DNA from 3 places in the Streptomyces sp. NPDC001568 genome. Region 1 is predicted to be linked to each of the others. Evidence: riboswitches for the same ligand, from Rfam matches in the RefSeq annotation. Region 1 holds a riboswitch; each other region holds the start of a gene.

Evidence for each region. A riboswitch is a leader RNA that binds a small molecule or an ion and turns the genes downstream of it on or off. The one in region 1 is predicted to bind cyclic di-AMP.
Region 2: another riboswitch for cyclic di-AMP. It lies ahead of ACFY0I_RS18680 (M23 family metallopeptidase); the one in region 1 lies ahead of ACFY0I_RS20305 (transglycosylase family protein).
Region 3: another riboswitch for cyclic di-AMP. It lies ahead of ACFY0I_RS13500 (LysM peptidoglycan-binding domain-containing M23 family metallopeptidase); the one in region 1 lies ahead of ACFY0I_RS20305 (transglycosylase family protein).

The regions. Positions count from the first base shown of each region.
Region 1 covers NZ_JBIAVF010000010.1:251,722-259,095, reverse strand. Annotated here, with positions in the region: gene ACFY0I_RS20325 (exopolyphosphatase) at 1-964, opposite strand, end outside; gene ACFY0I_RS20320 (DUF501 domain-containing protein) at 961-1,503, opposite strand; gene ACFY0I_RS20315 (septum formation initiator family protein) at 1,563-2,051, opposite strand; gene eno (phosphopyruvate hydratase) at 2,158-3,444, opposite strand; gene ACFY0I_RS20305 (transglycosylase family protein) at 3,777-4,529, opposite strand; cyclic di-AMP (ydaO/yuaA leader) riboswitch at 4,532-4,702, opposite strand; gene ACFY0I_RS20300 (transglycosylase family protein) at 4,977-6,041, opposite strand; gene ACFY0I_RS20295 (cytochrome P450) at 6,156-7,374, opposite strand, start outside.
Region 2 covers NZ_JBIAVF010000009.1:202,537-209,910, forward strand. Annotated here, with positions in the region: gene ACFY0I_RS18655 (alkaline phosphatase family protein) at 1-122, opposite strand, end outside; gene ACFY0I_RS18660 (DUF5998 family protein) at 122-718, opposite strand; gene ACFY0I_RS18665 (GNAT family N-acetyltransferase) at 766-3,585, opposite strand; gene ACFY0I_RS18670 (HPr family phosphocarrier protein) at 3,783-4,064, shown strand; gene ACFY0I_RS18675 (GntR family transcriptional regulator) at 4,294-4,959, opposite strand; gene ACFY0I_RS18680 (M23 family metallopeptidase) at 5,203-6,012, opposite strand; cyclic di-AMP (ydaO/yuaA leader) riboswitch at 6,025-6,181, opposite strand; gene ACFY0I_RS18685 (M16 family metallopeptidase) at 6,420-7,374, opposite strand, start outside.
Region 3 covers NZ_JBIAVF010000006.1:237,741-245,114, forward strand. Annotated here, with positions in the region: gene ACFY0I_RS13480 (ATP-binding protein) at 1-1,175, opposite strand, end outside; gene ACFY0I_RS13485 (HAD family hydrolase) at 1,403-2,068, opposite strand; gene ACFY0I_RS13490 (MBL fold metallo-hydrolase) at 2,276-3,529, opposite strand; gene ACFY0I_RS13495 (SGNH/GDSL hydrolase family protein) at 3,668-4,453, opposite strand; gene ACFY0I_RS13500 (LysM peptidoglycan-binding domain-containing M23 family metallopeptidase) at 4,616-5,665, opposite strand; cyclic di-AMP (ydaO/yuaA leader) riboswitch at 5,670-5,836, opposite strand; gene ACFY0I_RS13505 (tyrosine-protein phosphatase) at 6,167-6,976, shown strand; gene ACFY0I_RS13510 (aspartate aminotransferase family protein) at 7,002-7,374, opposite strand, start outside.

The DNA.
Region 1 (7,374 bases):
GTCGCTTGTCGGCCTCGGCCTCTTCCGCGGTCTTGATCGCGATGCCGTCGAGGATGTCGTGTTCCGAGACGACGACCTCGCGGGCTCCGGTGCGTTCCATGATCGCGAGGAGGACCAGGGCGCCGGCGCCGATGACGTCCACCCGGCCGGCGTGCATGACGGGGATGGCCGCGCGCTGCGCGTGGGTGGAGGTCAGCATGCGCTCGGTGATCTCGCGGACCCGCTCGTAGGGGATCCGGGAGTGGTGGATCACCGCGGAGTCGTACGCGCTCAGGTCGAGGGCGATGGCGGCGACCGTGGTCACCGAGCCGGCCAGGCCGACCAGGGTGCGCGCCTCGGCCAGCGGGACGGTCTCGGCCGCGAGGTCGAGCGCCGCCTCGATGTCGGCCCGCACGGCGGCGATCCGCGCCTCGGACGGCGGGTCGATGATCCGGCCGTCCACCACGAGGTGACGCTCGGTCATCCGGACGCAGCCGACGTCCACGGAACGGGCCGCCCGTACGTGTTCCTCGCCCACGACGAACTCGGTGGAGCCGCCGCCGATGTCCACCACCAGGAAGGGCGGCTCCAGCGGCCCGGCGCCGGTGAGGTCCTTGGTGGCGCCGGTGAAGGAGAACTCCGCCTCCTGGTCCCCGGAGATCACCTCGGGCTCGACGCCCAGGATGTCGAGGACGCCGCGGACGAACTCGTCCCGGTTCTCGGCGTCCCGCGAGGCCGAGGTGGCCACGAAGCGGACCCGCTCGGCGCCGAGGTCCTCGATCACCGCGGCGTACTCGCGGCAGGCCGCGAAGGTGCGCTCCAGCGCTTCCGGGGCGAGCCGGCCGGTGCGGTCCACGCCCTGGCCCAGCCGGACGATGGTCATCCGGCGGTCCAGCTCGGTCATCGCACCCGTGAGGGGGTCGCAGTCCGCGACGAGCAGGCGGATGGAGTTGGTGCCGCAGTCGATGGCCGCGACCCGGGTCACAGGGAGCCCTCGGTCTTCTTCTCGCCGCACGGGGTGACGCAGGCGCCCTTGGCCCACCACTCGGGCAGCATCGCCAGGGCCTCGTCCCCGAACGGGTTCACGCCCGGGCCCGCGGCCAACGAGTGGCCGACGAGCACGTGCAGGCACTTGACCCGGTCGGGCATGCCGCCGGCGCTCGGGAAGCCCTGGAGCACGTCGATGGCGTCGCGGCGCCGGATGTAGTCCTCGTGCGCGGCCTGATAGGCGGCGGCGAGTTCCGGGTCCTCGGCGAGCCGAGCCTGCATCTCCTTCATCACGCCGTTGGCCTCCAGCGTGCCGATCGCGGAGGCCGCGCGCGGGCACGTCAAGTAGTACAACGTGGGGAAGGGGGTGCCGTCGGGGAGCCGGGGCGCGGTCTCGACGACGTCCGGCTGCCCGCAGGGGCAGCGGTGCGCGATGGCGCGCAGTCCGCGCGGGGGGCGGCCGAGCTGCTGCTCGAACGCCTCGATGTCCGCGTCGGTCGGCTCGGTCCGGTCGGTCTGGGGCGGGGGCGTCTGCATGCCTGGAGGAAGTCTCTTCGGTCTCGTGGGTGGTGGGTGCGGGACGGGCGGGTACGCGCTCAGTCTCCGGGGCGGTCGGCCTTGTCGACCCCGTCCCAGACGTTGGAGTACCAGGGCCGGTCGGAACCGGCCTGCCCGCCGCGGCGGCGCTCCGAGGCCTCGGCCCCGGGGTCGTTCATGATGTAGCCGGTCTCGCCCGGGCGCAGGAAGTGCAGGTGCTTGCGCGCCTGCTGCTCCGCGTAGGCGGGGTCCTGCCAGCGGGCCTTCTCGTCGCGGAGCTGTTCGAGGCGCTTGTACGCGTCGACCGCGGCCCGTTGCTGGTCCGCGATCTCCGAGCGCTGGGACACGTACTGGCGCATCGGGTACGCGAGGGCGACGACCAGGGTACAGAGGACGAGGACAAGCAGTGCGGCCCGGCCGGTGAGCCGGCTGCGGCGGACCTGACGCCGCGACTGCGAGCGGTAGACGTGCGCGGCGGTCCGCTCACCGAGCTGCTTGAGCCTGGTCGCCGTCGAGAAGGTGGAGAACCGGTCCCGGTTCCCGGCCATGGTCCCGCCTCCCCTGGATGCGCGCTACGCAATACGTCCCCGCACACGGTACGGGACCGAGTGCGGGGACGTACGGAGGCCGGCGCCGCGAGGCGCTGATTGGCCCTTAGCCCTTGAAGCGCGGGAAGGCGGAGCGGCCCGCGTACACGGCGGCGTCGTCGAGGATCTCCTCGATGCGCAGCAGCTGGTTGTACTTGGCGACGCGGTCCGAGCGGGCCGGGGCGCCGGTCTTGATCTGGCCGCAGTTCACGGCGACGGCGAGGTCGGCGATGGTGACGTCCTCGGTCTCGCCGGAGCGGTGCGACATCATGCACTTGAAGCCGTTGCGCTGGGCCATCTCGACGGCGTCGAGGGTCTCGGTCAGCGAACCGATCTGGTTCACCTTCACGAGCAGGGCGTTCGCGGAGCCCTCCTCGATGCCGCGGGCGAGGCGCTCCGGGTTGGTGACGAAGAGGTCGTCGCCGACGATCTGGACCTTGGCGCCCAGCTTGTCGGTGAGGGTCTTCCAGCCGGCCCAGTCGTCCTCGTACAGCGGGTCCTCGATGGAGACCATCGGGTACGCGGAGACGAGCTCCTCGTAGTACTCGGTCATCTCGGCGGCCGAGCGGGACTGGCCCTCGAACTCGTACTTGCCGTCCTTGTAGAACTCGGACGCGGCGACGTCGAGCGCGAGCGCGATGTCCTTGCCCGGGACGTAGCCGGCCTGCTTGATGGCCTCGACGATGAGGTCGAGCGCGGCGCGGTTGGACTCCAGGTTCGGCGCGAAGCCGCCCTCGTCACCGAGACCGGTGGAGAGGCCCTTGGTGTGCAGGACCTTCTTGAGGGTGTGGTAGACCTCGGCACCCCAGCGCAGCGCCTCGGAGAAGGACTCCGCGCCGATCGGGGCGATCATGAACTCCTGGATGTCCACGTTGGAGTCGGCGTGCGACCCACCGTTGAGGATGTTCATCATCGGAACGGGCAGCAGGTGCGCGTTCGGGCCGCCGAGGTAGCGGAAGAGCGGCAGGTCCGAGGCCTCGGAGGCGGCGTGCGCCACGGCGAGGGACACGCCGAGGATCGCGTTGGCGCCGAGGGAGCCCTTGTTGTCGGTGGCGTCCAGGTCGAACATGGCCTGGTCGATCAGGCGCTGCTCGGTGGCGTCGTAGCCGACGAGCTCCGGGCCGATCTGCTCGATGACGGCGAGGACGGCCTTCTCGACACCCTTGCCGAAGTAACGGTTGGGGTCACCGTCACGGAGCTCGATGGCCTCGAATGCACCGGTGGAGGCGCCGGACGGAACTGCAGCACGGCCGGTGCTGCCATCGTCGAGGCCCACCTCGACCTCGACCGTGGGGTTGCCTCGGGAGTCCAGGATTTCCCGGGCTACGACGACGTCGATGGACGGCACGAGCATCTCCTTCTGGGATGTGACGCTGGGTGTGCGGTGGCGTGTCAGGCCGTGGGATGGCCTTGCCGCCTAGAGCCTAACCGGCTCCGGGCACTGGGCCCGCCGACCGCCCGGGTCCTGGGACGAAATAGGGGCTGAATGCCCCTCTTCCAGGACATAGGGCTCTGGAAAAATTGGGCTTCGGCCCGCGAAGGGCCGCCCGCACCGGTTCCGGAGCGCGCCCCGGAACGTGCCCCGGGACATGCCTGCGAGCATGCCGCCGCCCGGCGCGCGAGGTGATGCGCGCCGGGCGGTGGGCATGCTGAGCGACCGCGGGTGATGCGGTGTCATGCAGGAGTTCAGCTGAGCGTCAGCTTCTGACCCGGGAAGATCAGGTCGGCGTCCTTGACGGTGTCCTTGTTCAGCTGGAAGAGCTTCTCCCAGCCGCCCTTGACGCCGTTCGCCTGGGCGATGGTGCCCAGGGTGTCGCCGGCCTTGACCACGTAGGAGCCGTTGCCGGTGGCCGGGGCCTCGGTCTTGGGGGCCTGCGGCTTGACGGCCGGGGTCTCGACGCGCTCGGAGCGCGAGACGGGGACCTCGGTGCGCTTCGGCTCGGCCTTCGGCGTCGCCGGCTTGGCGGGCGTGGCCGGCTTCGCGGGCTTCGCCGGGGCGGGCTTGGCCGGCTTCGTCTCGGGCTTCGGCTTGGCGGGCGTGGTGGTCGAGCCGCCGCCGTTGTACGCGGCGTTGGACAGGCCCTTGCCGCAGTGCGGCCAGGCGCCCTTGCCCTGGCCCTTGAGGACCTTCTCGGCGATGGCTATCTGCTGGGACTTGCTGGCCTGGTTGGCCTGCGCGGCGTACGCCTTGCCGCCGTAGCCGGCCCAGGTGGAGGCCGAGAACTGCAGGCCGCCGTAGTAGCCGTTGCCGGTGTTGATGGCCCAGTTGCCACCGGACTCGCACGCCGCGACCTTGTCCCACTCGGAAACGGTGGCGGCGCTCGCGGTACCGGCCGTCATCAGCGGGGCCGCGACGGCGACACCGGCGACACCGGCGAGCGTGACGATACGGACGGCCTTGGAGCCGCGACGGTGCTTGCCCTTGCCGGAAAGCAGCATGGAGTTCTCCTCACCGACGCCTTCGAGGTGAGCTGTCGGGTTCGGGCGGATGAGTTGCCCGGTCACGTGTCGAGCACGTGGCTTAACCCCAAGCCGGTGCGCAGCCGTCTTCCAACGACCGTTCCCGGCGCCTACCTTGGTTCCCCCGCTCCTGCCTTCGGCGCTTGCGCGACGACTGTTCCCCCCGTCCGCCGGCAGGATTCGGCGATGCGGTCGAAGGAGCCCGCGGTGGCGAGCGACTCAGAAGGTAGACAGGTCTCCCCCTGATGTTCAACGCGCGACATCAGGGAGAAACCGGCCTACTTGCGTTCCTCAAAAGTACGTTTACGCAGGTGAGGGGCGGGTTTGTGGAAGTTCCGGAACGAGACACGCCAGTTGATCGGAAGAGACGCATGTCTCATTTGCCGATAACGGACATTCAGCTCTTTCCGGGTGGGCGAACTGCCCCTATTCCTTGGTTAGATCCAGGTTCTGACCCGGCTTGATGAGGTCCGCGTCCCCACCGATGACCTGCTCGTTGGCCGCGTAGAGCTTGTTCCAACCGCCCTTGAGGCCCTGGGAGTCGGCGATCGCGGCGAGGCTGTCGCCGGCCTTCACCGTGTACGAGGGGGTCGACGCGGCGTCAGAAGTGCCGGGCACCTCGACGGCGGCCGGGCCGCGGTGCTTGCCCGCTCCGTCGACCGCACCGGCGGGCACGGCCGAGGGCGTGGCGCCCGGGGTGAGCGGGGCCGTGGGCGCCGTCGGGTCCACCGGGACGGTGGGCGTGCCCGGAACGCCGGGGGTCCCGGGGGCCGTCGGGGCCGTCGGGGCCGTCGGGTCCACCGGGGTGGTGGGGGCCGTGGTGGGCGGGGTCGTGGTGGGCGGCACGGTCGTCGGCGGGACCGTCGGGTCCGTGGACGGGGCCGGGGAGTCGGGGTCGGGCATGACGGGCAGTCCGCTGGTCGGGCCCAGCGGGTAGTCCGGCAGGCCGGTCGGGCCGGTCGACGGGCCCTCCTGCCCCGGCTGCGGGGTCGGGGCCCCGAAGTCGACGGCGGGCTCGGAGCCGGCGACGGGCACCGAACCGTCGGGCCGGACCGGGGTGGGGGCGACCGGCCCGGCGGGCCTGGGGTCACCCGGGTCCACCGCTGCGGCCGGACCCTGCTGGGTCAGACCGGCCGAGGCGGCGCACAGCGGCCACGCCTGGGGGCCCTGCGAGGCCAGCACCTTCTCGCCGACGGCTATCTGCTGGGAGCGGCTGGCGAGGTCGGGGCGCTCCGCGTAGGCGAGTCCGCCCGCGTTCCTCCACTGCTCCTGCGTGAACTGGAGCCCGCCGTACTCGCCGCTGCCGTAGTTGGCGCTCCAGCTGCCGCCGCTCTCGCAGTCGGCCACCTTGTCCCACGTGGTCGTGTCGGCCGCGCTCGCGTTCGTCGCGGCGAGCAGGGGCAGGGCGAGTGCGGAGCCTGTGACTCCGGCGGTGACGACCAGGGCGGGTACCTGGCGGGGGCGTCTGTGGCGGCCGTTCCCGGAACGCATGAGGCTGCACCTTTCGCATAACGGCGGGGTAACGGCAGAACCTAGCGGCCTTCGAACGATTGTCACAAGTTCGGCAGGTGACTGACGTGTGATCAGACGGCGTCGGAATGCGACTCAGTTGTTTCGAGGTGTGAAGCGAACCGGAAGGGTGCGTAGGCCACGCATGATGAGTCCGCCGCGCCAGCGCAGGTCCGTGGGGGGAACGGCAAGTTCCAGATCCGGCAGACGCGTCAGCAAAGTCGCGAGCGCCGTCTGTCCTTCGAGCCGGGCGAGCGGAGCGCCGAGGCAGTAGTGGATCCCGTGGCCGTAGCCGAGGTGTTGGTTGTCACTCCGGGACAGGTCCAGGGTGTCCGGATCGGCGAACCGCTCGGGGTCCCGGTCGGCCGCAGCGAGGACCACCAGCACCGGGTCGCCGGCCGCGACCTCCTGCCCGCCGAGGGTCAGCGGGACGGTCGCGAACCGCCAGGTCGCCAGCTCCACCGGGCCGTCGTAGCGCAGGAGTTCCTCGACCCCGGTCTCCAGGAGGGCGCTCTCGCCCGCCGCGAGGGAGGCCTGGAGCCGCTCGCGCTGTTCCGGGTTCATGAAGAGGGAGTGGACGCCGTTGCCGATGAGGTTCACGGTCGTCTCGAAGCCGGCGAACAGCAGGATGAACGCCATCGCCGTGGCCTCGGCCTCGGTGAGGTGGTCACCGTGGTCACTTGCCCGGATCAGGTCGGAGATGAGGTCATTGCCGAGGTCGTCCCGTTTCCGGTGGATGAGTTCCCCGAGATAGGTGCGCATCTGCTTGACCGAGCGGGCGACTCCGCCGCGCGGGCCGCCACCGTGCCGGATCATCATCCCGGCCCAGTCGCGGAAGTCGTCCTGGTCCTCGCGCGGTACGCCGAGCATCTCGCAGATGGCGTAGATGGGGAGCGGGAAGGCGAACTCGTGGATGAGGTCGGCCTCCCCCTTCGCGGCGAAGGCGTCGATCAGTTGGTCGGTGAGCTCCTGCACGCGCGGGGTGAACTCGGCGACGCGGCGCGGGGTGAACGCCTTCGACACCAGTCGGCGCAGCCGGGTGTGGTCCGGCGGGTCGATGTTCAGCAGGTGCGTCATCAGCTCCGCCTTGCGCTCTCCCGGGATACCGGTCCTGCCCTTGGCGTGGGCGGGTTCGGCGTGGTGCGCGGGGTTCTTGCTGAGGCGTTGGTCGGCGAGGGCCTGCCGGGCGTCGGCGTAGCGGGTGACCAGCCAGGCCTCCACCCCGCTGGGGAGCTTGGTGCGGTGCACCGGGGAGTGCTCGCGCAGCCAGGCGTAGGCGGGGTAGGGGTCGGTCGCGAACTCCCAGTCGAAGAGG
Region 2 (7,374 bases), on a different contig from region 1:
CCGGCCGCGAGGGTCGGCAGGAGGTCGGCGAGGGAGCCCGTCCCGTAGTGCGGGACCGGGGCGCCGGCGAGGTCGAGCAGTTCCGGTTCGTCCTGCCAGTTCGGCGGCGCGGAGTACGACATCAGCGGGCGGGACCGGAGGTCGCGGCCGTCGCCTCGGACAGCGCCTGGGCGAAGACCAGGGTCTGGCGGACGGTCTCGGGGCCGTCGCCGGCCTCGCTGACCCGCAGGCTCAGGTCGTCGGCGGTGGAGTTGCCGGTGTAGCCGTGGTCGGCGTCGCAGTTCGAGTCGCCGCAGGCGGCGGGCTCCAGGTCGATGCGCGAGACGGCGCCCCAGCCGATGGTCAGCACGACCTCGCGGGGCAGGGTGCCCGGGGTGTACGACTCCGGGTTGGCGACGACGCGGCTGAGGACCACGGAGGAGATGCTGCTGAGCTTGACCGATTCGGTGGAGGTGGTCGCGTACGGGGAGGGGGACCCGGCGTCGGCGGCCTGCTCGTCGGTGTGGCTGACGATGAAGCGGTTGCCGGTGAGGACCAGCACGGTCACGTGCCGGCGGACCTCGTTGGAGTCGAAGGTGGTCTCCTGGTGGACCAGGTACGACGAGATCGGCTCGCCGCCCACGGCGGCCTCCACCGCCTCGGCCACGAGGGCCGGGTAGTAGCCGCTGCGCTCGATCGCCGCGCGCAGCCCCTGGGTCGTCGTACCGGATTTCGCCATGAGGTCCATCCTAAGGCCCCTCCGGGGTCCCCCTACCTGCCCGGCGCTCAGTAGCTGGGCAGGGTTCGCGGGCCGAGGTCGTTGCGGGCGGGCGGGTGGGCCACGCGGACGGTGGCGCTCAGCACGGAGAGGCCCTCGGTGGCGACGACCACCGGCTCCAGGGAGACCCCGACGACCTCGGGGTGGTCGTCGACGAGGCGGGACAGCCGGAGCAGGAGTTCCTCCAGGGCGCGGGTGTCGACGGGGTCGCTGCCGCGCCAGCCGAAGAGCAGCGGGGCGGTGCGGATGGAGCGGATCAGCGCGGCCGCGTCCCGGTCGGTGGCCGGAACCAGCCGGTGGGCGGTGTCTCCGAGCAGCTCGGAGGCGACACCGGCCAGTCCGAAGGTGAGGACGGCTCCCCCGGCGGGGTCGATGACCGAGCGGACGACGGTGTCCACGCCGCGCGGCACCATGGACTGCACCACGGGGAGCAGCTCGGCGGGCTTGCCGAGGGAGTCGGTGAGTTCCTCGTACGAGCGCCGCAGCTCGGCCTCGGTGGTGAGGTCCAGGCGTACGCCGCCCAGGTCGGCCCGGTGGCGCAGGTGCGGGGCGGTGGTCTTGAGGGCGACGGGGTAGCCGAGGACGCGGGCCGCGCGGGCGGCGGCGTCGGGGGTGGGGGCGGGCAGGACGGGCAGGACGCGGATGCCGTAGCGGCCGAGGAGCTCGCGGCCGTCGGCCTCGTCCAGGGTGGCCACGGAGGCGGGGGCGACGTCCGCGAGGAGGCGGGCGAGCAGGCCGGCGGCGCCGGCTTCGTCGATGTCCTCGTACTCGGGGACGTGCCCGCCCTCGGCGTTGGCCCGACGCCACTGGCCGTACCGGACGGCCTCGGCGAGGGCCTTCACGGCCCGCTCGGCGGCGGGGTAGGTCGGGATCGGGCCGGTGCGGGGGGACGGTGCGTCGGGGGCCGGGCCCGCGCCGGCGTCCGGGCCGGAGGCGGCCGGCGCGGTCCACGCGGGACCGCGCGGGGCGGCGGCGGACGGGGAGGTGGCCCGCGCGGCGGACAGGGCCTCCACCAGGGCTCCGAGTTCCACGTGGACCACCGCGACGGGCTTGCCCGGCGTCTCGGCCGCGGCTTCGCGCAGGGCGGCGGCGAGGTCGTCGGCCAGGGCCTGCTCGCCCACCCAGGGGATGGCCGTGACGATGACGGCGTCGTGGTCGGGCGAGGCCAGGGCCGCGGACAGGGCCGCGCGGAAGTCGGCGGGGCCGGCGGCGGTGGTCAGGTCGAGCGGGGGGCGCGGGCGCAGCCCCTCCGTCAGGCAGGCGTCGTAGGTGAGGACACCGAGCGACTCGGAGTTGCCGAGGATGGCCACCCGGGGGCCGGCCGGTACCGGTTGCCCGGCGAGCAGCAGGCCGACGTCGACCAGTTCGGTGACGGTGTCGACCCGGATGACGCCGGCCTGCCGCAGCAGCTCGGAGACGGTGCTGTCGGTGAGCCGCGTACCGGGGACGACGTGGCCGGCCGGGGTGTGGCGGCCGCCGCGGGCGACGACGACGGGCTTGACGGCGGAGGTGCGGCGCGCGAGGCGGGTGAACTTGCGCGGGTTGCCGAGGGTTTCCAGGTAGAGCAGGGCCACGTCGGTGGCTTCGTCGTCGTACCAGTACTGGAGGATGTCGTTGCCGGAGACGTCGGCCCGGTTCCCGGCGGAGATGAAGGACGACAGCCCTCCGCCGCGCCGGAGCAGTCCGGCCAGCAGCGCGATGCCGATGGCTCCGGACTGGGTGAACAGGCCGATGCGGCCGCGGGCGGCGGTGGGACCGGGGGCCAGGGAGGCGTTCAGCTCGACGTCGGGGGCGGTGTTGATCACCCCGAAGGCGTTGGGGCCGATCAGCCGCATCCCGTACGAGCGCACCTGCCGCACCAGTTCGCGCTGGCGGGCCAGGCCGAGGGGGCCGCTCTCCCCGTAGCCGGCGGAGAGCACGACCAGGCCCTGCACCCCGTGTTCGCCGCAGCGGGCGACGGCGTCCGGGACGCGTTCGGCGGGGACGGCGATCACGGCGAGGTCGACGGGGGCGCCGATGTCCGCGACGGTGCGGTAGGCCCGTACGCCGTCCAGCAGGTCCCCCTCGATGCCGGGGGCGCGGGCTTCGTTGACGGCGTAGAGGTGCCCGTGGAAGCCGCCGTCGCGCAGGTTGCGCAGGGCCGCCGCGCCGACGCCCGAGCCGGAGCGGCTGACGCCGATGACGGCGACGGAGCCGGGGGCCAGCAGCCGCTGGACGGAGCGGGCCTCGGCGCGCTGTTCGCGGGCGCGCTGCACGGCGAGGGATTCGGCGGTGGGTTCGAGGTCGAGGGTGAGGTGGACGGAGCCGTCCTCGAAGCTGCGCCTCTGTTGGTAGCCGACGTCCGTGAACACTTTGATCATCTTGTTGTTGGCGGGCAGCACCTCGGCGGCGAACCGACGGATGCCCCGCTCCCGGGCCACGGCCCCGATGTGTTCCAGGAGCGCGGAGGCCACGCCGCGGCCCTGGTGGGCGTCCTGGACGAGGAAGGCGACCTCGGCCTCGTCGGCCGGGACGGGGGCCGGCCGGCCGTCGGGGCCGATCCGGTCGAAGCGGACGGTTCCGATGAACTCGCCGCCGATGGTCGCCGCGAGGCCGACGCGGTCCACGTAGTCGTGGTGCGTGAAGCGGTGCACGTCGCGGTCGGACAGGCGCGGGTACGGCGCGAAGAAGCGGTAGTACTTCGACTCGTCGGAGACCTGTTCGTAGAAGCTGGTGAGCCGTCCCGCGTCCTCGGTGGTGATGGGACGGATGCGGGCGGTGCCGCCGTCGCGCAGCACGACGTCCGCTTCCCAGTGGGCCGGGTACGAGGGGTCCGACGCGGTCGTCATGGGGTCACCCTAAGGGGCGGACGGGCCGGGCGGACCGGCCTGGACGCGAGCGCGCGCCGAACGCGGCAGTCCGGGGCGAAGCGGTGCAAGCTGGGGAAGGTCGAACGGCGGTGGATCGGGGCCGAAGGTCGGTCCGAGCATTCGGGGTGCCGTGAGAGACTGGTCTAGACAACCGTAAGAACCTGAAGGGCATCACCATGGCAGAGCGCCGCGTCAACGTCGGCTGGGCCGAGGGCCTGCACGCTCGTCCCGCCTCGATCTTCGTCCGGGCGACGACCGCTTCCGGCGTCCCGGTGACCATCGCGAAGGCGGGCGGCGACCCCGTCAACGCCGCTTCCATGCTGGCGGTCCTGGGCCTGGGCGCCCAGGGCGGCGAGGAGATCGTTCTCGCTTCGGAGGCCGAGGGTGCGGACGCCGCCCTGGACCGCCTCGCGAAGCTGGTCGCCGAGGGCCTCGATGAGCTCCCGGAGACCGTCTGACCCTTCGGGTCCGGTACCACCCCGAACGAGCAGAAGAGCCGCAGCCCCCGGTGACCCCGGGGACTGCGGCTCTTCTGCTTTTCGGCCGCGCGGGCGGGAATTCGACGCCGGACGCAAAACCGGAAACCCGAAGGAAGAAGAAGGCCGGAAAGAGAGCAGGAGAAATGTGCGGTACCACGAACCGCCCGGCGCCGTGAGAATATCCACCCACCTTTGTATACGGCCCGTGTTAATGCCGGACGCTCGACATGTTTACGGCAGGTTGCGGAGTCCTCACCCGCGGCCGGTGCGCCTCGGCGGCGCGCGCCGCGTGCTGCGCGGTCAGCGCCCGGGCCCGTTCGACGTCCCCGCGGGCCACCGCGTCGACGATGGCGCCGTGTTCGGCCCAGGACTCCACGGGGCGCGCGGGCGCCTCCACCGTGTACATCCAGGCGATCTTGCGCCGGGTCTGGGTCAGCAGGGCGATCAGGCCCGGGCTACCGGAGGCCTGGGCGAGGGTTTCGTGGAACCAGCCCCCCAGGTCCCGCAGATCGCCCCCCTGACCCCTACGGGCCCGCTCCTGCCCCAGCCGGACCAGCCCGCGCAGCACCCGCAGGTGGGCATCCGTCCGCCTGCGGGCCGCCCTGGAGGCCGCGAGGGGCTCCAGCAGCATCCGTAGCTCCAGGAGGTCGGCCGCCTCCTGTTCGGTGGGCTCCGCCACGCAGGCGCCCGCGTGGCGGCGCGTGGTGACGAACCCTTCGGACTCCAGGGTGCGCAGCGCCTCGCGCACCGGGACGCGGGAGACCCCGTAGCGGCGGGCCAGGACCTCCTCGGTGAGGCGGCCGCCCGGCCCGAAGAAGCCGGAGACGATATCGTCGCGGATCGCTGTGCACACCGCGTGCGCGGGAATACGCAAGGCCGGACCTCCGCGTGAATTCGGCTGCCGGCGCCGTCGCCGGAATCGTGACCGTGTCGCGACTCTATTGCAACACGCGAATATTTCCGAGGACGGCCGGAAATCCGAAACATTTCACGCAACGGGAAGAGGCGGACCCTGGAAGGACCGGGTCGGCCGGCGCGATGGGCTCCGGGAACGCGGACGACCCCGGCTCGGTGAGCCGGGGTCGTCCGTGGAAGTGGTGGTGCGGTGCCGCTCGGGTCAGAGGTTCACACCGTGCGAGCGCAGGTACGCCAGCGGGTTGATGTCCGAGCCGTACTGGGCGCTGGTGCGGGCCTCGAAGTGCAGGTGCACGCCGCTGGAGTTGCCGGTGGTGCCGGCGCGGCCGATCTGCTGGCCCGGGGCGACCTGCTGGCCGGCGGACACGGTCAGCGAGTCCATGTGGCCGTACTGCGTGTACGTGCCGTCGTTGTGCTTGATGATCACGTTGTTGCCGTAGGCGCCGCCCCAGCCGGCCTCGACGACCGTACCGGCGCCGACGGCGCGGATCGTGGTGCCGAGGGAGGCGTGGAAGTCGATGCCCGTGTGGCTACCGGAGGACCACATGGCACCGCCCGCACCGTAGGAGGTGCTGACGTAGGAGCCCGCGACCGGCGAGACGTAGGTGTTGAGGCGCTTGCGCTCCTCCTCGCGGGCGACGCGCTCGGCGGTCTCCCGGTCGGCCTTCGCCTTGGCCTCGGCGACCTCGGCGACGCGTTTGGCCTCGGCGGCGCGCTGCTTGGCGTCGGCCTCGGCCTGGGCCTGGGCGGAGACGGCCTCGGCGGCGCGCTGCTGGGAATCGGCCTGGGCCACGATGTCGCCCTGGAGGTCGTTCGCGACGACCACCGGGTTCTGGCCGGTGTCCTCCATGGAGGGGCCCGAGTTGTCCGCCGCGAAGGCGGGAGCCGCGAGGGTGCCGACCACGCCCGTGGTGGCGAGGGCGGCTATACCGGCGTAGCCGGCGGTCTTGCGGCTCAGACGGCTGGAGCCGCGGTGCTTGCCGGAGCCGGTGGGACGACTGCCAAACGCCATGAAGGGGGTGATCCTTTCCTTCCCTCTCGCCTACCGGGTTAGCTGACGGGTTCGGAGCAGGAAGGTCTCCTACGGACCTCCTCTTGCGAGGCGGTCCGATTCACCCCAGGGACTGTGGGTCCCCGGCTCCCCAGGCTCGCGCCTGACGGGGACTCGGCGATCACTGTTCGGTGCCGCGGATGCGGCGGGCACAACTGACGAACAGCAGGGCCGACGCTAGGCGGATCATCAGTGGATCGCCAAACACACGAGCGCTTTTGTTGCGTACGCCACACCGCATACGAGCAACCAAACCACTAATCGGACAAAAGGGGCCCTGACGGATAATCCATCAGAGCCCCTTCAGAATCGGTCGGTTACCGGTGGAGCGGCGGTCGTCCGCCGCTCGATTACCGGTCGACCACGGGTCAGTTGGTGACGACGGTTACGGCGCCGATGCCCAGTGCCCGTACGGGCTCCTCGATCTGCGCCGCGTCGCCCACCAGCACCGTCACCAGACGGTCCACCGGGAAGGCGCGCACGACCGCCGAAGTCGCCTCCGCCGTACCGGTTTCGGCCAGCCGGGCGTACAACCGCGCCTGGTAGTCGTCCGGCAGCTCCTGCTCGACCTGGTCGGCCAGCGTGCCCGCGACGGAGGACGCCGTCTCGAACTTCAACGGGGCCACGCCCACCAGGTTCTGCACCGCCACGTCCCGCTCGGCGTCGGTCAGACCGCCCTCCGCGAGGGTGCGCAGCACCTTCCAGAGGTCCTCCAGCGCCGGGCCGGTGTTCGGGGTGTCCACCGAGCCGCTGATGGCGAGCATCGAGGCGCCCTTGCCGTCGGCGGTGGAACGCAGCACCTGACCGAAGGCGCGCACGCCGTACGTGTACCCCTTCTCCTCGCGCAGCACCTTGTCCAGGCGGGAGGTGAGCGTGCCACCGAGGCAGTACGTGCCGAGCACCTGCGGGGCCCACACGAGGTCGTGGCGGTCCGCGCCGATCCGACCGATCAGCAACTGCGTCTGGACGGCTCCGGGCCGGTCGACGATGACCACACGGCCCGTGTCGTCGGCGGTCACCGGGGGCACCGGGCGGGGCTCGGCGGTGTCACCGGTCCAACTGCCCAGGGTGTCGGCCAGGACGGCGTCCAGGTCGATGCCGGTCAGGTCGCCGACGACCACCGCGGTGGCGGTGGCGGGGCGCACGTGCGCCTCGTAGAAGGCACGGACGGCCGCGGAGTCGATGCGGGCCACCGTCTCCTCGGTGCCCTGGCGCGGCCGGGACATGCGCAGGGAGGCCGGGAAGAGCTCCTTGGAGAGCTGCTTGGCCGCGCGGCGCTGCGGGTTGGCCAGCTCGTGCGGGATCTCGTCGAGCCGGTTGCGC
Region 3 (7,374 bases), on a different contig from region 1:
GGCAGTACCAGCACGGCGAGCACTCCGCCGTAGATGTTGGACTTGAGCTCCACGGCGATCCCGTGCCGCCGGGCCAGCGCCGAGACCACGAACAGGCCGATCCGTCCGTCCGCCAGCAGGTGCCTGACGCTGACCTGGTCGGGGTCGCCCAGCAGGGCGTTCATCCGGTGCTGTTCCTCGGGGGGCATGCCCAGTCCGCGGTCCTCGACCTCGACCGCGATCCCGGAGGTGACCCGCTCGGCCCGGACGACCACGTCGGTGTCGGGGGCGGAGAACACCGTGGCGTTCTCGACGAGTTCGGCCAGCAGGTGGACCACGTCGGCGACGGCGTGGCCGCGGACGGTGCCGCCCGCCGGGGGCACCACCTTGACCCGGGTGTACTGCTCGACCTCCGCGACGGAGGAGCGCAGCACCTCGCTCAGCTCGATCGGTCGGGTCCACTGGCGCCTCGAGGCGGCCCCGCCGAGTACGGCGAGGTTCTCGGCGTGCCGGCGGATCCGGGTGGCCAGGTGGTCGACGTGGAAGAGCTCCCGCAGCAGGTCCGGGTCCTCGACGGTGTCCTCCAGGCCGTCGAGCAGGGAGATCTCGCGGTGCACCAACGACTGGAGCCGGCGCGCGAGGTTGACGAAGACCTCGACCTTGCGGTCGCTGTCGGTCGGCGCGGCCGGGGTGGCGAGCCGTACGAGGGTGGTGCGGGCCTGTTCCCGGGCCCCGCGCAGTTCCTGGGCCAGCAGCCAGAACTCGTCGACGCCGGCCGGATCCGGAGCCGCGGGTGGTCCGCTCGGGCCGCCGCGCACCGGGCGGGGCGGTGTCTCTCCCCGTTCCAGGCGCTCGGCGTCCGTACGCAGCTCCTGACGGCCGCGCACGCTGGAACGCCGCAATGCCTCGCAGCGGTCCCGTACGGCCTTCGCGGCGCGTTGGGCTCCGAGCAGCGCGGCGGCCAGCGCCCCGACGACGAGCAGGGCGCAGCCCGCGAGCACCGGCCACAGCCGGGGGTCCCGGTCACCGGCGCCACCGCCGAGCTGGAGGGTGAAGAGCACCGCCGCGGCGCCGCTGAGCGCGGCGGCGAGGGTGGGCAGCACGGCGGCGCGGATCAGCTGGGGGCGGGTCTGCCGGCGGGGACCGGCGGCGGCGTGTCTCGACGGGGATTGGCGGGCGGCGCGGAGTCCGAACATCGGCGTCCTCGGTACGTGGGGCCCGGCCCCCAGTCGGTTCCCGGGGCCCGGTGTTGATCACCGGATACCCACGCTAGACCGCACGCTCCCACCCGGGACGCCGAGTTGGGGAACTTGGCGGGGGTGCTTCCCGCTCCCGATGGAGCGCTCGCACGACAGCCCGAATGCGCCGGTGGCGCGCACGCGTGTGCCCCGGGGGGGGCGTGCCCGGCCCCGGTGGTTGCGCCTCAGGGCGTGTCGGCGAAGGGGCTGGTGTCGAGGTGTGCCAGCAGATCGGCGGGGTCGCGGTAGACGGCGCGGGCGCCCGCCTCCTCCAGGTCGGCGCGCGGGATGCCACCGCACAGCAGGCCCACGCACGTGACGCCGGCCCGCGTGCCGGCCAGCATGTCCCAGACGGTGTCCCCGACGAACACGGAGCCCCGGGCGGGCGCCCCGGCGAGGGAGAGGGCGTGTCGGACCGGCTCGGGTGCGGGCTTGCCCTCGCTCACGTCGTCGGAGCTCGCCGTCGCGGTGATGGCGTCATCGGCGTCCAGGGCCTGCCTGAGCGCCTCCAGTTCGTGGTCCTTCGCGGAGGTCACGAGCACGACCCGGCGGCCCCGGCGGTCCAGTTCGCGCAGTAGTTCCGCCGCCGAGTCCAGGGCGGGCAGCCGATCGAAGTACGTGGCGTAGAGGGTCGCGTGGGCAGCGCTGAGCACTTCGTCCCGCGCCGGGTCGCGGCCCTCGCCCAACAGGCGCGCGAGCAGGTCCTCGCCCGGCAGGCCGACGGCCCGGTGGATGTCGTGCGTCGCCACGTCGTGCCCCGCCTGCCGCAGGGCCTCCCACCAGCAGACGACGTGCAGGTGGTTGGTGTCGACGAGGGTCCCGTCGACATCGAACAGGGCGGCCCGGTTCATGCGCACCTCCTGCGGACGGACGCGAGGGCGTCCCTCGGGGACGGATGTGAGGGGCGCCTACCCACCGCCCTCCTCCGCACTCCCTCCGCGGCGGCCACGGGCGTACGGGGCCGCCGGCGCGGGGCCGCCCCGCGCCCCCGCACCCGGCCGGTAGCCCCCGGGGACCGCACGCAGGCGGTCCCTCGGGTCTGCGCCCGACCGGGCCGGTCAGGCCTCCCCGACCAGGTCGAGCCCGGCGTCGGGTTCGACCGTCCTGCGCCCGCCGGGCCTGCCCGGCTCCTCGCGGTAGTTGACCCACCGCTCCCAGGCGAATCCGGGGGCCGCGATGGGCCGCCACCACGGGTCGACGGGGACCTTGCCGGCGGGCTCGAAGGGCTCGCCCGGCTTGGGCATGGCCACGGCCTGCCCCACGTTCCGGGCGGCGATCATGGTGCGCTCGGCCGGGTCGGACCACGGGTGCGGGGCGAGGTTGAAGGTGCCCCAGTGGATGGGCAGCAGGACGCCGTGCGCGGCGCCGCCCTGGAGGTCGAGCTGCGCGCGGATGCCCTCGTCCGGGGTCATGTGGATGTCGGGCCACGGCCCGGGGTCCGGGGTCCGGTCCTCGTGGTTCGTCGGCCAGTACTCCGAGTAGGCGCCGATCTGGATCATCGTGGCGTCGAAGGGGCCGTGCGCGGCGCCGATGTCCTTGAACCCGGGGAAGTAGCCCGTATCACCGCTGTGGAACACCCGGTGCTGCTCGCCCGCGACGACCCAGGAGGCCCACAGGGTGGTCTGCTGGTTGCGCAGGCCGCGCCCGCAGAAGTGCTGTGCCGGGGTGGCGGTGAGGGTGAGCCCGGCGACCTCGGTGGCCTCGTTCCAGTCCAGCTCGCGCAGCCGCCCGGCCGGTACGCCCCAGCGTTCCAGGTGCGCGCCGACGCCCAGCGGGACGGCGAAGACGGTGTCCGTGCCGGCCAGCGCCTTGATCGTGGGCAGGTCGAGGTGGTCGTAGTGGTCGTGGGAGATCACCACGACGTCGACCTCGCCCAGGGAGGCCAGCGGCACCGGGACCGGGTGCAGGCGCTTGGGCCCGGCGAAGGAATAGGGAGAGCAGCGCTGTCCCCACACGGGGTCGAAGAGGACCCGGCGGCCGTCGATCTCCACGAGCACGCTGGAATGGCCCATCCACGTCACGCGCAGGCCGCTGACCGGCGGTTTCGCCAGTTCGGCCAGGGTGGTCGGGTAGACGGGGATCGGCGCGGCGGGACTGCGCCGGACGCGCTGTTCCTTGTGGAAGTAGACCCGGGCGAACTCGGCCATCGACCCGGAGGGCCTGGTCCTGCCCTTCACCGGGTTCTGGAAGGCGCCGTCGGCGAAGTTCGGCGAGCGTTGGATCCGCTCCAGCCGGGCGCCGGAGGAGTCCGCCCCGAAGGCTTCGGCGCGCAGGGCGCGCAGCCTGGGACGCAGGGGAAGGGAGCCGGTCAAGGCGCCTCCTCAAGAGGGTGCGGTTCGAGGTGGCACGGTAGTACATGCACGACCATCCCAACGCGTACCGGCCCGTGAGGATTCCGCCCGGCGGGAACCCGCCGGACGGAATCGGGCGTGTCCGGCTCCCCGGGCGCCCTAGAGCGGCAGCAGGTCGGGGCGCTTCGCCGCGACGTGGTCGCCGGAGGACTCGCCCCGCAGCCTGCGTCCGATCCACGGCACGAGGTGTTCGCGCGCCCACTGGATGTTGTCGCGGGTCACGTCCACCGACCCGCGCGGCGGCGTGGGCGGCCACGGCTGGTCGGGGTCGGCCGGGATCCCGTAGCCCAGGACCTGCGCGGCGCGCAGCGCGACGCGGGTGTGGCCCTCGGGCGAGAGGTGCAGCCGGTCGCCGTCCCAGGCCCGCCGGTCCTGCACGGAGCGCAGCGACCACAGGTCGAGCACCGGGCAGTCGTACCGGTCGGCGATGGAGCGGACGTGCGCGCTGTACGTGGCGACCTTGCCCCGGAGGTGCCTCAGGACCGGTACGCCCCGCGTGTCGAAGCCGGTGGTGATCATGACGAGGCCGACGGCTTCGGTGAGGTCGGCCACGGCCGCCTCGAACCGCTCCGCCACGTCGTCCGGGTCGCTGCCGGGGCGGATGATGTCGTTCCCGCCCGCGCAGAAGGTCACCAGGTCCGGTGCGAGGGCCCGGGCCCTCGGGACCTGGTCGGCCACGATCTGGTCGAGGAGCTTCCCCCGCACGGCCAGATTCGCGTACCGAAAGTCGTGTTCGTCGCGCTGATCGGCGAGAAGCACGGCGAGGCGGTCCGCCCAGCCGAGATAGGAATCCCCGGGTCCCGGGTCTCCCACGCCTTCGGTGAAGCTGTCCCCGATCGCCGCGTACGAGCCGATGGTCTTGAGTGTCGTCGTCGTCGCTGCCACGGGAACACATCCTTCACCGTCGCAACCAACCTACGCCAACGTAATGAGGGGTTGACGGACCGTGATCTGTACCACGCGGGGGATAAGGAATAAGTACACGTGAGGCCGGGACCCCCCTCGGGTCCCGGCCTCACGCGTGTCCGTGTCCGACGGCCGGTGCCGTCAGACGCTGACGCCCTTGGAGCGGAGGTAGCCCAGCGGGTCGATGTCCGAGCCGTAGGACGGGCCCGTGCGGATCTCGAAGTGGAGGTGCGGGCCGGTCACGTTGCCGGTGGCGCCGGAGAGGCCGATGCGCTGGCCGCCGGTGACGCTCTGGCCGGCCGAGACGGACAGCGAGGAGAGGTGCGCGTACTGGGAGTACTTGCCGTCCGCGTGCTTGATGACGACCTCGTTGCCGTACGAGCCGCCCCATCCGGCGGAGACCACGGTGCCCGCGCCGACGGCCTTGACGGTGGTTCCGGTGCTCGCCATGAAGTCGACGCCGGTGTGGTAACCGGAGGACCACATGCTGCCGCCCATGCGGTACGCGGTGGAGACGCCACCGGCGACCGGGGCCACGAATCCGCCGGAGGTCGACGGAGTCGAGGGCGCCGCCTGACCCGAGCCGGCGGGCTTCTGCGCGGGCGCGGCCTTCCTGGGCGCCGCCTTCGGGGCGGAGGTCCGCTCGTCGGACGCCTCAGGGCGGCTGGAGGAGCGCTCGGAGCGGTCGGAGCGGGCGCCGGAGCCCGACTCGGAGGCGGAGTCCGGGGTCGCGGGCGCCGACTGCTTCTTGGTCGGGGCCGGAGCGGCGGGGGCCGGTGCGGCCGCGGCCGAGCCCGGAGCGCCGAGGGTCAGCTTGAGGCCCGGGTGGATGAGGGAGGGGTCGCTGCCGACGGCGTCGCGGTTGTCGGCGTAGAGCTGCTCCCAGCCGCCCGTGAGCCGGCGCTCGGCGGCGATCTTCGAGAGGTAGTCGCCGGCGACGACCGTGTAGACCGCGGCGGGAGCGGCGGTCGGCGTAGCGGTGGGCGTGGCGGCGGCAGCGGCCTGAAGGGCCGCCGGGGCCTGCGGCGCCTGCGCGGGTGCCGTGGCCGGGGTCGCCGCGGGGGCGGCGGCGTGGGCGCCGGTGGCCCCGATCAGCGGCAGCGCGAGGGCGGCGCCGCCGGTGCCGGCCACGGTCAGACCGCGGGATATGGAACGGGACTTCGGTCGGCGATGCTTACCCTTACCGGGCATGGCGAATTCCTCTCCGTCGCCTGCGAGGTGAGCTGTCGGGTTCGGACTGGAGATGTCCGGCCGCGCACGTCGAGGACGCGTACGGCTTCACCCCTAGCCGGCCCGGAGGATGCTCCGGTCCGGCGGCTTACCTGGTTCCCCCGCTCCTGCCGCGCGCGTCGATAGTCGGGTGCGGTTCCCGGGCGGCGGCAGGATTAGGCTGTCCACCCGGATCGGTCGTGAAGGTAATCGAGCGGGTCCACGGGCAACAAGCCGCACATTCCCTGACGCAATCACAGGTATGGGGGAGCGACGGAATTCCGGTCACCCTGCGTCCATTCCGCACCAGCAACAACCGCCCTGGCGTGGGAATTCGGATTTCGCGATCGGGCACACACGGTCACCGTATGATCTGGCTCACGGAGCCTGGCGCGATCTCGCCTCCACATATGGCAAGTTGCTCCCAACCGGCGTAATTCGGACACCTCAGGACGATGCGGAGGACCCCTCGTGACCCATCGGATACCACCACCCCTCCCGGCGCGGCCCGAACCTGAACCGGAGCTGACGGGAGTCCGCAATTTCCGTGACGTGGGCGGCCTGCCGACCGTCGACGGACGGAGGGTCAGGTCGGGACGACTGTTCAGAAGCGGACATCTGGCGCATGCCACCGAAACGGGAACACAGTTCCTCGCGTCGCTCGGTCTGCACACGGTCTTCGACTTCCGCAACCGCGCCGACCACGCCCTGGAAGGGCCGGACGTGGAGCTGCCGGGCGTGCGCTACGTGAACATCCCGCTGTCCGACCCGGCCGCCGGGAAGGAGTTCTGGAAGATCGTGCGCGACGGCGACCTCGCCCAGTTGCGCACCGTCCTCGGGGAGGGTCGGGCGGTCGAGCGCATGACCACCTCGTACCGCACGATGATCCGCACCCGGACCGCCGAACACAGTCGGGTCGTGCACGCGCTGGCCGAGGACAGCGTGCCGGCGCTGATGCACTGCGCCGCGGGCAAGGACCGGGCCGGTCTGTCGATCGCCGTCACGCTGCTGGCGCTCGGCGTCGAGCGGGAGGCGATCGCGGCGGACTACCTGGAGTCGAACGCCCCGCACCGCCGCTACCGGATGCGGCGCGGCGCGGATGCCGCCCCGCCCCGCCCGGCCGAGGTGGCGGAACTGCTGGCGCCGCTCTTCGACGCGCGCGCCGCGTATCTGGAGGCGGCGTACGAGACCATCGACGAGGAGTGGGGCGGGGTGGACCGGTACCTCGCCGAGGGTCTCGGGCTGGCGCCCGAGACCCTGGTCCGGCTACGGGACGGACTGCTGGAACCGTAGGGGCGCTTCCCCGGCCGGCAGGCCGTCAGCGGTTGCCGACGGCCTGCTTCACCAGCGTCCGACCGAAGTCCCACATCAGCGATCCCCCGCCGTGCGCCTCGTCCATGACCTCCCGGAAGGCGCCGACGAACCGGTCCACGTCGCGTTCGTCCACGATCAGCGGCGGGATGAGCTTGATGACCTCCAGGTGGTCCCCGGACACCTGGGTGAGGATCCGGTGCTTGCGCAGCAGCGGCACCACGACCATCTGGGCGAACAGCCCCTTGCGGGCGGCCTGGAGCATCGCCCAACGGCTGCGCAGGCCCAGCGAGGACGGCCGGCCGAACTCGATGCCGATCATCAGCCCGCGCCCCCGCACCTCGTGCAGCAGCTCGTACTCGTCCACGAGGGCGGCGAGC